Regions from separate parts of the Glutamicibacter sp. AOP38-B1-38 genome, predicted to be linked through region 1. Evidence: riboswitches for the same ligand, from Rfam matches in the RefSeq annotation. Region 1 holds a riboswitch; each other region holds the start of a gene.
What was found. A riboswitch is a leader RNA that binds a small molecule or an ion and turns the genes downstream of it on or off. The one in region 1 is predicted to bind S-adenosylmethionine.

Region 1 (5,258 bases):
GTAGGTTTTGGAAGTGGAGACGCTGATGCAGACCACGGGTAGTTGCGCAAAGCGCTGACGATAAGCCTGCGAATCCAGGAAGTGCTGGAAGAGCTGGCCATGAAGTTCGCCAAAATCTTCAGGCAATTTAGGGGCACCGGAGCCGTTGCCGGCCGCCGGAAGCACCACGCTGAAGTCGTAATCGCGCACATAGGAAGAGAAATTATTGCCCACCATGCCGTGGCTGCGGGTGCTGGTGGCTCGGTCCACGATGGTGGTGTCTAAGACTTCAAGCAGCGGGAACTGCTCCGCTGCGTTCGCCGAGTCGAAGTGCACATTGGCGGAGATGATCTCCAGCTCGAGTTCATAACGATCGCCCTGAGGATTGTCCCAGTGAGCCAGGGAATTAAAGCGGCGGTTGATCATCGTCAGAGCGTTGCGCAGGTTCTCCTGGCGGTTTTCCCCGCGGGCCAGGTTGGCGAAGTTTGTCGTGACTCGTGAGCTCGCACAGGGGGTGTAGTCTTCGTCGAATTTGGTGGTGCTGATGCTGAAGGTGAACGCGTCTGCCATGGTGGCCTATCTGGTGCTCAGTGGCCTGGGCCGGCCGAAAGTAAGTCGATGCGTCCATCATGCAGTGAGATCGAGGATATCAGGTAACTCGATATAACTATGGATTCGTATAGACTCGCACTATGGTTCAGGGGACGAGTGGTTTGACACTGCAGCAGTTGCGCTATTTCATTGCGGTCGCCAGCGAGGGGTCGATCTCCGCGGCGGCTGATCTGATCTACGTCGCACAGCCGAGCATGTCGGCGGCGATGAAGGAGCTCGAAGCCCGCGTGGGACGCACCTTGCTGGTCCGCTCGGCCAGGGGAGTGACGCTCACCGCCGAGGGAGCAGAATTCCTCGGCTACGCCCGGCAGGTTCTGGAGCAGGTGGAGCTGCTTGAGCATCGCTACCTCGGGCGTCCCTCGGTCCGTCGCCTGCTCGGCGTCTCCACGCAGCACTATTCCTTCTCGGTGGATGCGTTTGTCAGGATGGTTCAGGCCAGCGGGGCCGAGGAATATCAATTCTCGCTGCGCGAGACCCGCACCGAACAGATCATCGAGGACGTGCGCACCCTGCGCAGCGACATCGGCATCCTCTATCGCAACGACTTCAACCGGAAGGTCATCGACAAGCTGCTGCGCGAGTCCCGGCTCGTCTTCCACCCGCTGTTCCTCGCCGATCCGCACATCTTCATTTCGCGCAGCAACCCGCTGGCCTCCCGGGCGCGGGTGACGCTCGAGGACCTCGAAGACCTGCCGCGCTTGACCTTCGACCAGGGTGCGAACAACTCGTTCTACTTCGCCGAGGAAGTGCTCTCCACCAGCTCCAGCAAGCGCGAAATCCAGGTTTCGGACCGCGCGACGATTTTCAACCTGATGATCGGCCTGGGCGGGTACACCATCTCCACGGGCATCATCAGCGACGAGCTGGACCCGTCCATCGTCGCCATCCCGCTGGATGTCGATGAGCGCATCGAGATCGGCTGGATCGACCATGCAGCGATTCCGCTGACCGAGCAAGCGCGGCGCTATCTGGACGAGGTGCGCTCGGTCGTCTCAAGCTTCGGAGTTGAGCTCCTGGACTGAATCCCCGGCCCCCAAGACGTAACACCGTGTCATTTGGCGGACCGCCGGCGACATAATAGTTGCGCAAAACCCTGGCTCTTCAAGGATTCTGGCGGTTGCCGCGCGTCACAAAGGGACTGCGGGCCGGGCCCCATTACGGGACTGGCGCGGGATGTGAAGCCAGGTGCCCCTGTATGAAGCGCGGGTGTGGGCGTCGTTTGCGCCGCCGGATGCCGATGTCCAACCATGGAAGAACAACAACCCATCAAGAGCGACCGAGAGATCTGGCTCGTAGACGTCGCAGCAACCATCGGGAAACCGAAAGGTGCTACTGCCAGGAACGATGGAGCAGTTCCGAACGTGCCATAAGGCGCCATGCTTCGTACCGTTGTGGCCTCAGGTCGGCCGAGGGGCGGTATGTCGCCGGGTGTTCGGTGCACTCTCTCGTGGATCAGAAACGAGAAGGAGCTATGAGCCAACGCCAAGGAACCGACGCGGTCCATGCAGGGTATCGTCCGAGCGGAGATTTCCGCCCGATGCTGCCGCCACTGCACAATTGCGCAGCGTACCAGTTCGAATCGCACGCAGAAGCGATCGAAAAATTCGCGTTGCGCCAGGCCGGCTTCACCTATTCACGCACCGGCAACCCCACCGTGGCCATCCTGGAGCAGCGCGTGGCCGCTTTGGAAGGCGGAGCCCAAGCGGTGGCCACCGCCACCGGGCAGTCCGCGGTCGCTCTTTCCCTGCTGGCCTTGACCCAGGGACCCAAGCACCTTGTGGTTTCCTCCTCGCTGTACGGCGGCACCGTGGACCTGTTTACCGACACCTTTGCCGACTTCGGCATCCGGATCAGCTTTGTCGACCAGGCCGACCCCGCAGCTTGGGCCGGGGCCATCGAGGAAGACACCCGGGCGTTCTTCCTGGAGTCCGTCTCCAACCCGCTGTGCACCGTGGCGGACCTGCCCGCCATCTCGGCGATCGCCCACGAGCACAACATTCCTGTGGTCGTCGATAATACGCTGGCCACCCCGCTGAATATTCGCCCGCTGGATTTTGGCGCCGACATTGTGGTGCACTCGGCCACCAAGGGACTAGCCGGACACGGCTCGGTGCTCGGCGGCGTGGTCGTGGACTCGGGGAAGTTCGATTTCTCGGATTCCACCCGCTGGCCGCAAATCGCCGCCCCGCGAGTGCGGCTGAACAATGCCTCGCTGCTTGAACGCCACGGATCGGCCGCCTACGCCATGCTGGTCCGCTCCAAATTCCTGCACGACCTGGGGCCGGCCTTGGCCCCGGCCAGCGCCCAAGGCATTCTGACCGGCATCGAAACCTTGCCGGTACGTGCCGCACACGTGCAGCGCAGCGTGAGCACCCTGATCCAGGAACTTGCAGATCACCCGGGCATTGCGGCCATCCACCACCCTTCGCTGCCGGCCCACCCGAGCCACGAGCTGGCCAAAAAGCTCACGCCCAAGGGCACCGGTTGCGTGCTGGCCATCGAACTGGCCCACCCCTCGCTGGTGTCCCCGGTGATCGACGGGCTGCAGCTGATTTCCCTGGCCGCAAATGTGGGCGATACCCGCACCATGGTCGCCCACCCGGCCACCATGACGCACTGCCGGCTCTCCGCGGAGCAACTTCTCGCCGCGGGCCTGAACACCTCCACCCTGCGCATTTCGGTGGGGCTTGAAGACCCCGCCGATCTGCTCGCCGACCTCACCCAAGCGCTGGACGGCGCACTAAACCGGGCCCTGGCCCCGCAAACCCAAGGAGCATCATGAGCGGCTTCAACACCCTCGCCGTGCACGCCGGCCAGCATAAAGACCCGCACACCGGAGCCGTGGTCCCACCGATCTACCAGACCAGCACGTTCATCCAGGACGGAATCAACGTCTTGCGCTCCGGGCACGAATACTCCCGCGGCTCGAACCCCACCCGCGATGGCTTCGAAGCGCAGCTCACCGCCCTGGAAGGCGGAGCCGCGGGGTTCGCCTTCGCCTCGGGCATCGCCGCCGAAGACGCACTGCTGCGTGCGGTCCTCGAACCCGGCGATCACATCGTCCTTGGCGCCGACGGCTACGGCGGCACCAACCGGCTGATCTCCAAATTGCACAGCAAATGGGGCATCACCTCTTCCGCGGTGGATATCACCAACCTGGACTCGGTGCGCGCAGCGGTGCGCCCGAACACCGCGCTGCTTTGGGTGGAGACTCCCTCCAACCCGCTGCTGGGCATCGCCGATCTTGCCGGCTGGGCGGACATCGCCCGCGAGCACGGCGCCCTGCTGGTAGTGGACAACACCTTCGCCACTCCCTACCTGCAGCGGCCTTTGGACTTCGGGGCCCACGCGGTGGTCCACTCCACCACCAAGTACATCGGGGGACACTCGGATGTGCTCGGCGGCGCGGTGATCGTCGCCGATCACCTCTTCCGTGGCCAGGCGCTGGCCGAAGCCGTCGGCTTCCAGCAATTCGCCGGCGGCGCGGTGGCCGGCCCGCAGGATTCCTACCTGGCCGCACGCGGCCTGAAGACCTTGGGATTGCGCATGGAACGCCACTGCGCCTCCGCAGCTAAGCTGGCACGCTGGCTTGATAGCCAGCCTGAGGTGACGCGGGTCTATTACCCCGGGTTGGAATCCCATCCCGGCCATGAGCTTGCGGCGCGTCAGCAGCGGGGTTTTGGCGGCATCGTCTCGTTGCAGCTCACCGACGAACCCGCCGCGCGCGCATTCGCCGAATCCATGGAGTACTTCCAGCTCTCGGTCTCCCTGGGCGGGGTGGAATCCCTGGTCTGCTACCCGCGCGAAATGACCCATGCCTCGCTGATCGGCACCGAGCTGGAAATCCCGGCCAACCTGGTCCGCCTTTCGGTGGGCATCGAGGAACCCGAGGACCTCATCGCGGATCTTTCCCGCGGGTTGGCCGCCGCGCGTAACGCCGCCGGCCCGGCACGCAACACTTGTCCACAGCCGGCGAGAGAACCCGCACTGCAGCTTTAACCACCGCGCACACTGGGGCCATGGACAACTCCCGCAGCACCGCAGAGGCCCTGGGCCAGCTGGCCCGGGGCCTGGCGCTGATGACCGCCGCGACGCAGGCCATCGCCGCCGAGACGCCCGCCCCGGGGCACGCCGCCTACTTCGCCTGGCTCACCGAGCGGGCCGCCGCGGCCGTGGCCCACGCGCAGATCCATGCGGCCGACGCGCTGCGCCGCAGCGGAGCGCACAAGCTGGACCAGCAGTCCCTCCAGAAGATTTCCGACGCCGGCTCGCAGACGGCACCCGAAGAGCTCGACGCACTGCACGGGCAGACCACCACCGGCCGGACGCAGTTCAAGGCGACCGCGGAGTTGCTGCACGGCTGGCTGGGCGTGCCCGCAACCACCGCGCGGGAACGCCTGGTGCAGGCCGATTGCCTGATCGCCGGGGTCGACGAAGCCGGGCAACGCCTCGACCCCTGGCTGCCGCAATTGGCAGAGCAGTTCGCCGATCCCGCCGCAGATCCGCGCCTGGTCGTGGGGACGGCGAAGAAGATCCACGCGGCCCGCAACGATCTGGGCCAAGGAGCCGAGGGCGAGGCCGCCAAAGCGCGGCTGCAGGCCGAAGCGGTGAGCTTTATCAAGAACGAACCGGAAACCGCGCGCAAGCATGTGGCGGATCTGGTCGCG
Region 2 (5,258 bases), on a different contig from region 1:
GTTATCCGGCCAGGAGTTCAATGGTGCGAAACGCTGCTGGCCGGCGCCTGCGCCACCGCGGCCGTCATGCGAGCGGTAGGTGCCCGCCGCGTGCCACGCCATGCGGATGAAGAACGGACCGTAGTGACCGAAGTCAGCTGGCCACCAGTCGTAGGACTTGGTCATCAGCTCGGCAATATCGGCCTTGACGGCAGCAAGATCCAGCGCCTCGAAGGCAGCGATGTAATCGAAGTCGGGATCCAGCGGGTTGGTGGCTTCCTGGTTCTTCGAAAGAATCTTCAGGTTGAGCTTATTTGGCCACCATTCGGTATTCGCATGACCCTGGGTAGGGTGAACGCGTCCGGCTCCTACTACTGGGCACTGACCTGCAGTCGTTTCTGACATGTAGTCTTCCTTCCGATAAGGGATTGGTTTGGTACTCCGTCTCCGTGCGCCGTTGGCCCGCGGAGACGAAAATTAGTTCCTTGCGGTACTTCTTTTCAGACAGTTCCCGTAGCCGGCTGCGCTGTCTTGGCTTGTTGGCAGTCCGGGCAGAGTCCCCAATAGATGACCTCTGCCTCGTCGATGCTGAAACCGTGGTGATCCGAGGCATGCAAGCAAGGTGCGGCTCCGACGGCGCAGTCCACGTCTGCCAGCGTTCCGCAATTGCGGCACACCACATGATGGTGGTTGTCCCCTACGCGGGTTTCGTACCGGGCGATATGCCCGTGGGGCTGAATTTGGCGGAGCAGTCCAAGGTTCGTGAGAAGCTTCAGCGAATCGTAGACCGCCTGGTGGGATACCAGCGGGTGTTCTTGGCGCACTGCCTCGATAATGGTTTCGGTATCCGCGTGGGGATGAGCTGTCACCGCGGCGAGCACCGCGACGCGCGGTCGGGTGACCCGCATCGATGCTTCGCGCAGCACCTTCTCGATTCCCTCGGATGTTGTCATGGTACTAGCTTGCCCTATTTATTTTGAATGAGTCAAGATAATTACTCGTGTCTTTTCGCTCCGCTGAAAATTCGTGGTCAGAAGCGGTTAAACGAATCTGGCCGACCTTCGCAATTGCGGATGAAGGTCGGCCAGATTTATTGGCGGCTAGGGACGAGCGCGGCAGATCTCGTTGAGCCGGGCAATGCATGGTTCATTTTGCAAGCTGGTGGTGTCCCCGAGCTTGGTGCCCTCAAAGAGCTGGGTCAGCAGGCGGCGCATGATTTTGCCCGAGCGGGTCTTGGGCACATCGGGGACCAGGACGATATCGCGTGGTTTGGCGATCGGCCCGATCTGCGTGGTGACGGTTGCGCGCAGCTCGGCGATGAACTGCTGCTGGCGGGCGAGCGTCTGCGCATCGGGTTGCGCCGCAACCAGCGAGGCATCCAGCGGCACCACGAACGCGGTAGCCGCATGCCCGGTCTGCTGATCCGGGGTCGGGCAGACTCCCGCCTCGACCACGCCTGGGTGGGTGACCAGTGCTGATTCGATCTCGATGGTGGACAGCCGGTGCCCGGAAATATTGATCACGTCATCGGTGCGTCCCAGGATGTAGATATCCCCATCCTCATCGAAACGCGCGCCATCCCCGGCCAGGAACCAGCCCTGCGCGGCGTACTGCTCCCAGTAGCTGGTGTAGTAGCGTTCCGGGTTTCCCCAGACCGTGCGGGCCATGGACGGGCCGGTCTGGGTGATCACGATATTTCCCTGCTCGTTGGGCCCCACGCGGCCGCCGGCGGCGTCCACGATGTCCACCGAAACGCCGGGCAGCGCCCGCGAAGCGCAGCCGGGCTTGAAGTGCTCGTCGGTAGGCAGCGGGGAGAGGACTGTCGCGCCGGACTCGGACTGCCACCAGGTATCGACCATCGGGATGCCGCCGGGGGTGCCGCGCCCCAGCTGAGCGCGCAGCCAGCGCCACGCCTCGGGGTTGACCGCCTCGCCCACGGTGCCGCCCACCCGAACCGAGGACAGGTCATAGTCGGCGGGAACCCCTTCGGGGAACCAGCCCATCAGCGAACGGACCAGGGTCGGCGCGGTGTAGTAGCTGGTGACCTTGTAGCGTTCGATGATCTCAAAGTGGCGGCCCGGGTGCGGTGCGTTGGGCACGCCCTCGTAGATCACCTGGGTGACGCCGTTGGCCAGCGGGCCGTAGATCTCGTAGGTGTGCGCGGTGACCCAAGCCAGATCTGCGGTGCACCAGTGCACGTCGCCCGCGCGCTGGGATTCGTCGGGGTTGCCGAACAGGAGATTGTGGCTGTACGCGGCCTGGGTCAGGTAACCGCCGGTGGTGTGCACCAGGCCCTTGGGCTGACCGGTGGTTCCGGAGGTGTACATGATGAACAGCGGCGTCTCGGCGTCAAAAGCCTGCGCCGCGTGCTCGGTGGACTGGGTTTCCACCGCCTCGTGCCACCACACGTCGCGTCCGGCGGTCCACGGGATCTCATCCCCGGTCCGGCGGATTACCAGAACCTTTTCGATGCTGTTTTCCCCGGATACCGCAAGGTCTGCGTTGGCCTTGACCGGAACCGAGGTGCCGCGGCGGAACTGGCCGTCGGTGGTGACCAGCAGCTTGGCCTTGGTGTCTTCCACCCGGAACTTCAACGCCTCCGCGGAGAAGCCGCCGAAGACCAGCGAATGGATCGCCCCGATGCGTGCACAGGCCAGGGTGATGACGATGGTTTCGATAAGCACCGGCAGGTAGATGACCACGCGGTCGCCCTTGGCCACGCCGAGCTCCTGCAGGGCGTTCGCCGCCTGGCTGACGCGCTCCTGGAGGTTCCGATAGGTCACCGCGATGCGGTCACCTGGCTCGCCCTCGAAGTAGAGGGCGACCTTTTCACCGTTGCCGGCTGCCACATGGCGGTCGGCGCAATTCACCGCGGCGTTGAGCTTGCCCCCCAGGTACCAGGAGATCTGCGGGCCGCGCTTGGCTTGTGCGTCTGCCGGGATGATCTGGCTGGTGGTGTGCCATGGGGTGTCCCAGTCAAGCAGGTTCGCCGCCTCGTCCCAGAACTCCTGGCGTGCCTCGGCGCTGGAGGGCTGATTTGTACTGGCCAATTCGGTGGTGGTCATTGCGGTCCTTGAAAAGTTTAGGGCGATTAATTTCGAGTCAGCGGAAGGCGCACTGAGCGTGTGGGTGCGCGGTACTTTATGGGAACGCCAAGAAAGTGCAATGTCGCATAGCGAGCCGTTGCGGGCAAGGCGAAATGAAAGCCATGATCATCTCCATCGTTCCTGGCGGTAGCACCGGTCACCGTTTGGTTTATTAACCGTGGGTGGTGGTTGCTGCGGCGTCACAGAGCCAGATCTCTTAGCCGCTCGGGATGGTTACACGACTATTACAGGCCTTCGAACGATTTCAATGCAAATCTTTCGTAACATGATAAATATTCGATAGATGCGTCACATCATCGTGATGTTTCGATTTTTATTTCACTAATCGCGTATTTGGCCGAAAAATCGCTAAACGCTAGGCATTGTGTTCGGCCGCGTTAGGCAAGTGCTGTCCTTGATGCATTTCAATCTCCATCCGTGCACGACGAAATGTGACTAACCGGGTTGAGGACGAAGTAGACCTCAGGCTACAAATGATTACGAACCATCCAGAGCGACCGAGAGATCTGGCTCGTCGACGTCGCAGCAACCACCCACCTAAATATTGGCGCGGGACGGTGCTACAGCCAGGACCGATGGAAAGAATTGAGGACTTTCGATGTCATTTGGCGATCCCGCTGGCGACTTTAATGCGCTCAGCGACCCGTCTATTGCGGGTAGCGCGGTGGAGCTTGACGACCTTCCACAGGAACTTCCTACCCGGCAGCTGCTGAAAATCACCCCGGGCCCCGGCGCTGACGAGCAGTATGAACGGCTTGCCGGCATTTTCCGTCCGGTGTTCGCACAGATCGCCGCCGGTGCAAGGGAACGCGACCGGCAGCGGATCCTGCCTTTCGAACAGGTTGGCTTGCTGAACCGTGAGCGCTTCGGTGCGCTGCGCCTGCCGGTTGCCGACGGCGGCCATGGGGCGCGCTTGAGCGATGTCTTCCGGTTGCTCATCGAATTAGCCGAGGCCGACTCGCATGTGGCTCAGCTATGGCGCGCGCATATTGCCTTCGTGGAAAATGCGGTGCGGCTGGAAGATGCGCAGCTCCGTAGCAAATGGGTTGCCCGAATCAGCTCCGGGCAGATCGTGGGCAACGCCTACACCGAGGAAGGCGGCAACGCCCTCGGGTTGCTCAACACCAAGGTCACCGAGGAGGGGTCGCGCTGGCTGGTCAATGGGCGGAAGTTCTATTGCACCGGCACCATCTTCGCCGACTGGACCACCGTAGCGGTGGCGCACCCGCAACTCCCAGGGCGCCAGATCGCGGTAGTTTCCACCCAGCACAGCGGCGTGAAAATCCTCGATGACTGGGATGGTTTCGGCCAACAGCTCACCGGTACCGGCAGCACCGAATTCCACGAAGTTCCGGTGGACACCTTCATGCCGGAGGATCCCACGGATCCGGAAGCCGCGATCTTCCAACTCGTGCTCATGGCGGTACAGGCCGGAATCGGACGGGCGGCACTGAACGACCTGCGCTCCTCCGTGCAGGCGCGTACCCGCAGTTTCAGCACCGGCACCGGAGTTCCGGTGCACCGCGAACCGCAGGTCTTGCAGCTCGTCGGGGAGGTTTCCGCCGAAATCTTCGCCGCGGAGTCCGTGGTCATGGGCGCGGTGCTGGAGGTCGAAGCGGCCATGGCCGACGCGAACCTGAACGCCGAGGAGCGCTTTGCCGTGTGCGAACTGGCGGCAAACCGTGCTCAGACGATCGTGCAGCCGCTGGTCATCGGAGCGACCAGCAAGCTCTTCGACGCGCTGGGTGCATCTTCCACTCGCAATAGCTGCAATATGGACCGCCACTGGCGCAACGCCCGAACCATCGCGACGCACAATCCGGCGATCTACAAGGCGCGCATCGTGGGGGACTACGAGATCAACGGCGTGCAGCCCCAACGGCTGTCCGTCACCGGCACGGTAACCGGAGCAAACCGGTTCGCCGGCAGCTAGGCAACACTCCTCGAACACAGATTTTTAGACTTACAAGATTTTTCTTCTATGGATAGGGGCACACCAATGAGCGAGAACAAGCGCGAAATCCTTTTTAACGCCTTCGATATGAACTGCGTGGTGCACCAGTCGCCGGGCCTCTGGCGCCACCCGGATGACAAGGCGTCGACCTACAACACCCTGGGCTACTGGACCCACCTGGCCAAGGTGCTGGAAAAGGGCAAATTCGACGGGCTGTT
Region 3 (5,258 bases), on a different contig from region 1:
GGGCGAAGGTCGACTTACCCACTGCGGGGCGGGCGGCGATGATGATCATCTGACCACCCTTCAACCCCTGGGTCAGTTCGTCGAATTCGTAGAACCCGGTTGGCACGCCGGTAATTCCGTCGCCGGCGTTCGCCGCATTCTCGATCTCATCGACGGTTCCCTCGATGATGTCGCTCAGGCGCACGTAGTCTTCGCTGTTGCGGTTCTCGGCGACCTTGTACACCTCGGCCTGCGCCTCGTTGACGATCGCGTCAACCTCACCATCGGGCGAATAGCCCATCTGGACGATCCGGGTCCCGGCATCGACCAGGCGGCGCAATACGGCGCGTTCGCGCACGATTTCGGCGTAGTAGCCGGCGTTCGCGGCGGTGGGCACCTGCTGGATGAGGTTGTGCAGATAGGCGGCGCCACCCACGCGGGCGATCTCGCTGCGCTTGGTGAGCAGATCGGAGACCGTCACGGCATCGGCTGGTTCGCCTCGTCCGTAGAGATCGATGATTGCGTCAAAAATGGATTCATGGGCCGGGCGATAGAAATCTGTTCCGCGCAGCGCCTCGACCACGTCGGCGATCGCATCCTTCGACAGCATCATGCCGCCAAGAACCGACATTTCGGCAGGAATATCCTGCGGCGGGGTGCGACCCGCTTCCGAACCCTGACTCTCGTAGACCGGCTCCGCGCTCATAACTGACACTTCCATCCCCTATTGACCCTCTGGGAAATACCCTTGTGCCATGATGGCAACACTCAAGCATGTCACCGCCAACCGACGTTATCGTGTCGGCGGTACCTGTGGATATATCAGTCCCAAAGCCAACAGTAGGTCTCTTATCCATAGCCGCAAACTCTGTTATCCACAAGATCTGTGGATAATCCCCCTCTAGCTGTGGATGACCCTGTGTGCGACTTGGGGAGAAGCTTGTGGATTACCCCACTTAAGTTGTGCTAATGACTATCTGACTTGGAGTTTGTTGTTTGCACACCTGTGGATAGAAAGTTAATTTCTTTGTAGAGTCAACCTTCGCAAATGACGTTATCCACAGCATAACTCGCGGGATTCCGGTGTATTCAACCTGCTGCACCGACTTATCAACGTACCATCCACAGAGGTGTGGATAGTTTTGTGGAAAGAATCTTCGTGAAGAACGCGGTAGTCACCGCTCCAAAAAGCTACTGAAACGTAACTTCGAGGCGAGTAATCCACAATTCGATGCAGAGCACCCCTCTGCGGTCATATGAACTTAACGCGCCCGCGCGGTCCGAGCCCGCCGGGCCAGTTAAACGACTGCGCGCCACATGTCAGCGAAAATGACAGGTGGCGCGAAGCGACGACAACTATTTAGACGAGTTCCGGGACTGGTAACGAGTGAAATCGTGAATCATGGAAAATCGACGGTAAATGCTCGGCGACCTTATGGCCATGGACCTGCAACAGGATGACCCAATGGTCTCCGGCCTCAACCTCACTGTAGATCGTCGTGTCGAGCCACAGCGTTGAGTCATGGATGAACAACGAGCCGTCGTCGCTGGTGTGGGTGTCCACACCGCGGAATCGATCTCCGCTCTTGGAAGCGATCTGCCTGCAGACCCCTTCATTGCGCTCGCTGAGCACCGAAACGCCGATTCGATTTGCGTCCCGCAGCTTCGGCCAAGTGTTCGAGGTTTTCTGCACGGCAAACATCACCAACGCCGGTTCCAAGGAAACCCCTACGGTGAATGAGGAGGCGACGATTCCCGTCTTTTCCCCGTTGACTTCGGCGCACAGAGTGGCAATTCCCGATGGGTGCTGGGCGAAAACCTTGCGCAGCGTCAGTGCGTCAAGTTCTTGATTCAAAGACATGCCTTGACTTCCTTTGCTTCATGCCCACCGGTACGGCGACGGTCGGCGGCAGGCTAAAGCAGCTTTGACTTGCTCTTACCCGCCGTCGAAGGTTTAACGCCTCGATGTGCGGTACTTGTATCGTGCGGTGTTGCGCGACACCGAATCTTCACCTGGAGCACCCCGCTACCGTATAGAGGGTTGCCGGCCAGCTAGCCAGGGCCTTTAGCTGACGCTCATGATTCTGATTAAAACGATATTGGCCTAAGCTCCCGCGCGTCAAACAAATTGCTTCGCAAATCGAAATATTCAACCCAAAATTCGATGAGCCACAAGTATTCGAGGGTCCATCGGAAATTTATTCAATCACCGGAGGGTTCGGATGCGGCTGCGCGGCCCGCTGATACCGCTCCCCTTCGGTGCGATACGAAGCGCCCAGCCTCTTGCATAGCGAACGGATCTTGCTAGCCTGAAACCATGCGGCCTCGAATAGCTGGTAATCCGAAGATCACGGTTTTCCTTGGAATTCTCGCCTGCGCCGCGATGCTCACCGGATGCGCCGCCGAAGCACCGCGTTCCCCCGGCGCCACGTCAAGCAGCAGGGCAGTCGATACCAAGTCGCCCGAACCGCGAAGGATCGCAGCCGAGCTAGCCGCCCCCTGGTCCATGGTCTTCGCCGAAAATACGCTGATCGTTTCAGAACGCGATTCGGGGCGGATCGTGGAAATAGATTCAGCGGGCAAAACCAGGCAGATCATCCGCCTGGACGACGTAGTTCATGGTGGCGAAGGCGGACTGCTTGGGCTGGCCTTTCAACAGCCCTACCTTTTCGCCTACTCCACCGCAGAAGACGGCAACCGCATCCAGCGATTCGAACTTTCCGGCGACAGCGGTGCGCTCGCGCTGAGTCATCCGCGGACGATCCTGTCCGAATTGCCATCGGCAGGAATTCACAACGGGGGGCGTCTAGCCATCGGACCGGATTCGATGCTCTACGCGACCGTGGGAGACGCTGGAAATGAATCCTCGGCTCAAGATCTGGAAAGTCTAGGCGGAAAGATCCTGCGGCTGACCATTCAGGGCGAGGTCCCCGGCGACAACCCCTTCCCCGGTTCGCCGGTATTCAGTTTCGGCCATCGCAATCCACAAGGTATCGCTTGGGCTCCCGACGGAACCATGTATGCCAGCGAGTTTGGGCAGAACCGCTGGGATGAATTGAACATTATTGAGCCCGGAGCCAACTACGGCTGGCCGGCGCACGAAGGCATTGCGGAAGATCCCGAATACCGCGACCCGATCCAGCAATGGAGCACGCAGTCCGCGAGCCCCAGCGGCATCACCATTTACGACGGGGTCCTCTACATCGCCAACCTGCGCGGGGAGCGCCTGCGAACCGTGGAGCTGAGCACGCCTCACGATTCCACCGAGTTCCTCGTAGGTGACCATGGGCGCCTGCGGGACGTGAAGGTCAGCGAGACCGGCGAGCTCTGGGTGCTGACGAATAACACCGACGGTCGCGGCACCCCGCAAGAGGGTGACGACAGGATTCTCGGCATCTCCCCGGAGACGCTCATCGACCGAACTGCCACCCGGCGCTGAATTTCGGCCACTGAACGAATTGATACTGCGGTTCTTGGATTGAACCCGAGGTCCATGCCACCATGAAGGTCGCAAGTGCTTCAGCTCACAGGCGCAGGCTGAAGGAAACCACGGATACGAATCGAAGGATATCGCACACATGGTCATGACTCAGGCTAACCACTCGGAACTCACACCCCTGCGATTCCTGCAGCGTTCGGCCGAGGTATACCCGTCGAAGACCGCGGTGATCCACGGGACCCGCAGGTACAGCTACGCCGAATTCGAGCGGCGCGTGCAACGCTTCGCCCAGGTCGTCAAGGCGCGGATCGCGCCCGGGGACCGCGTCGCGGTACTTGCGCCGAATACTCCCGAGATGCTCATGGCCCACTACGCGGTTCCGCTGGCCGGGGGCGTGCTGATCGCACTGAACACCCGCCTGTCGGCGCCCGAGCTGCGCTATATTATGGATCATTCCGAGTCGAAGCTGCTGTTCGCCGATACCGAATTGTTGGCAAATACTTCGACCCTGCGTTCCGAGATTCCGAGCTTGGAAGCGTTGATCGAGATCACCGATGACCAATACGCCGGTACGCGCCCGACCGTCGCCGTGGACGCGGTGCTCTGCGAGCTGCTGGACGCGGCCGGCGAGGAACGCCTGAACTACGAGGTGGCAGATGAGCGCGCCCCGATCACGTTGAACTACACCTCGGGCACCACCGGCAAACCCAAGGGCGTGCTGTACTCGCACCGCGGCAGCTACCTGAACTCGCTGAGCGAGGCCCATCACCAAGGCTTCACCGCAAAGACCCGTTACCTGTGGACCCTGCCGATGTTCCACTGCAACGGCTGGTGCACCCCTTGGGCGGTCACCGCCGCGGGTGGCACGCACCTGTGCTTGCGCGGCGTGCGCGAGGATGCGGTGTGGGACGCCATTGAGAATCTTTGCGCCACACATCTGTGCGGAGCCCCCACGGTCTGCTCGATCATTGCCGACTCACCGCGCGCCCACGCCCTGTGCGATCCGCTGCGTATCACCACCGCCGGCGCCCCGCCGTCCCCGGCAATCATCACGAAGCTGCAGAAGCTGGGCATCGAGGTGGTCCATGTATATGGGCTCACCGAGGTCTATGGCCCCTACACCATCTGTGAATACCAGGATGACTGGGATCAACTGGATGCGGACACGCGAGCCGCAATGCTCTCCCGCCAAGGCGTGGGCATGCTGACCGCCGAAAGCGCACGCATCGTCGACGAGAATATGGTGGACGTTCCCGCCGATGGGCAAACCATGGGTGAGATCGTCTTGCGCGGCAACAACGTGATGATTGGCTACTACCGCGATGAGGCAGCCACCGAGCAGGCCTTTTTCGGCGGTTACTTCCATACCGGCGATCTGGGAGTGATGCACCCGGACGGCTACCTCCAGGTCCGTGACCGGGCCAAGGACATCATCATTTCAGGTGGAGAGAACATCTCCACCATTGAGGTCGAACAGGCTCTCGCCGCGCACCCGCAGGTGCTGGATCTTGCGGTGGTGGGCGTCCCCGACGACAAATGGGGCGAGCGTCCGGTCGCCTATGTCATTCGCACCACCGGTTCGAGCCTGGACGAGGCGACCCTGATCAATTTTGCCCGCGAACGGCTAGCTGGATTTAAAGTGCCACGCACCATCGTGTTCCCGCAGGATCTGCCGCGCACCTCTACCGGCAAGGTGCAAAAGAACGTGCTGCGCAATCGAAGCCTTGCAGCGCATTCAGAGAACGCCTGACTTGATGCCTGCTTTGGGTTCCCCCGCGCACCTGCGAGGCGTAAGGTGAGGTGCACTTAGCGCCGATTTCACGGGGAGTTCCCATGGCAG

Region 2: linked by a shared signal. The riboswitch ahead of ACT3TP_RS08800 (acyl-CoA dehydrogenase) and the one ahead of ACT3TP_RS04680 (O-acetylhomoserine aminocarboxypropyltransferase/cysteine synthase family protein) in region 1 are both predicted to bind S-adenosylmethionine.
Region 3: linked by a shared signal. The riboswitch ahead of ACT3TP_RS11960 (flavin reductase family protein) and the one ahead of ACT3TP_RS04680 (O-acetylhomoserine aminocarboxypropyltransferase/cysteine synthase family protein) in region 1 are both predicted to bind S-adenosylmethionine.

Annotation. Positions count from the first base shown of each region.
Region 1 covers NZ_JBQSWU010000005.1:132,898-138,155, forward strand. The annotation lists gene ACT3TP_RS04670 (DUF1852 domain-containing protein) at 1-549, opposite strand, end outside; gene ACT3TP_RS04675 (LysR family transcriptional regulator) at 672-1,613, shown strand; SAM riboswitch class I at 1,852-1,942, shown strand; gene ACT3TP_RS04680 (O-acetylhomoserine aminocarboxypropyltransferase/cysteine synthase family protein) at 2,063-3,373, shown strand; gene ACT3TP_RS04685 (cystathionine gamma-synthase) at 3,370-4,590, shown strand; gene ACT3TP_RS04690 (HNH endonuclease) at 4,611-5,258, shown strand, end outside.
Region 2 covers NZ_JBQSWU010000012.1:58,920-64,177, reverse strand. The annotation lists gene katG (catalase/peroxidase HPI) at 1-384, opposite strand, end outside; gene ACT3TP_RS08810 (Fur family transcriptional regulator) at 480-932, opposite strand; gene acs (acetate--CoA ligase) at 1,080-3,044, opposite strand; SAM riboswitch class I at 3,195-3,302, opposite strand; SAM riboswitch class I at 3,568-3,668, shown strand; gene ACT3TP_RS08800 (acyl-CoA dehydrogenase) at 3,685-5,019, shown strand; gene ACT3TP_RS08795 (LLM class flavin-dependent oxidoreductase) at 5,086-5,258, shown strand, end outside.
Region 3 covers NZ_JBQSWU010000018.1:69,982-75,239, forward strand. The annotation lists gene dnaB (replicative DNA helicase) at 1-685, opposite strand, end outside; gene ACT3TP_RS11960 (flavin reductase family protein) at 1,340-1,840, opposite strand; SAM riboswitch class IV at 1,947-2,063, opposite strand; gene ACT3TP_RS11965 (PQQ-dependent sugar dehydrogenase) at 2,297-3,418, shown strand; gene ACT3TP_RS11970 (AMP-binding protein) at 3,558-5,168, shown strand; gene ACT3TP_RS11975 (dihydrofolate reductase family protein) at 5,252-5,258, shown strand, end outside.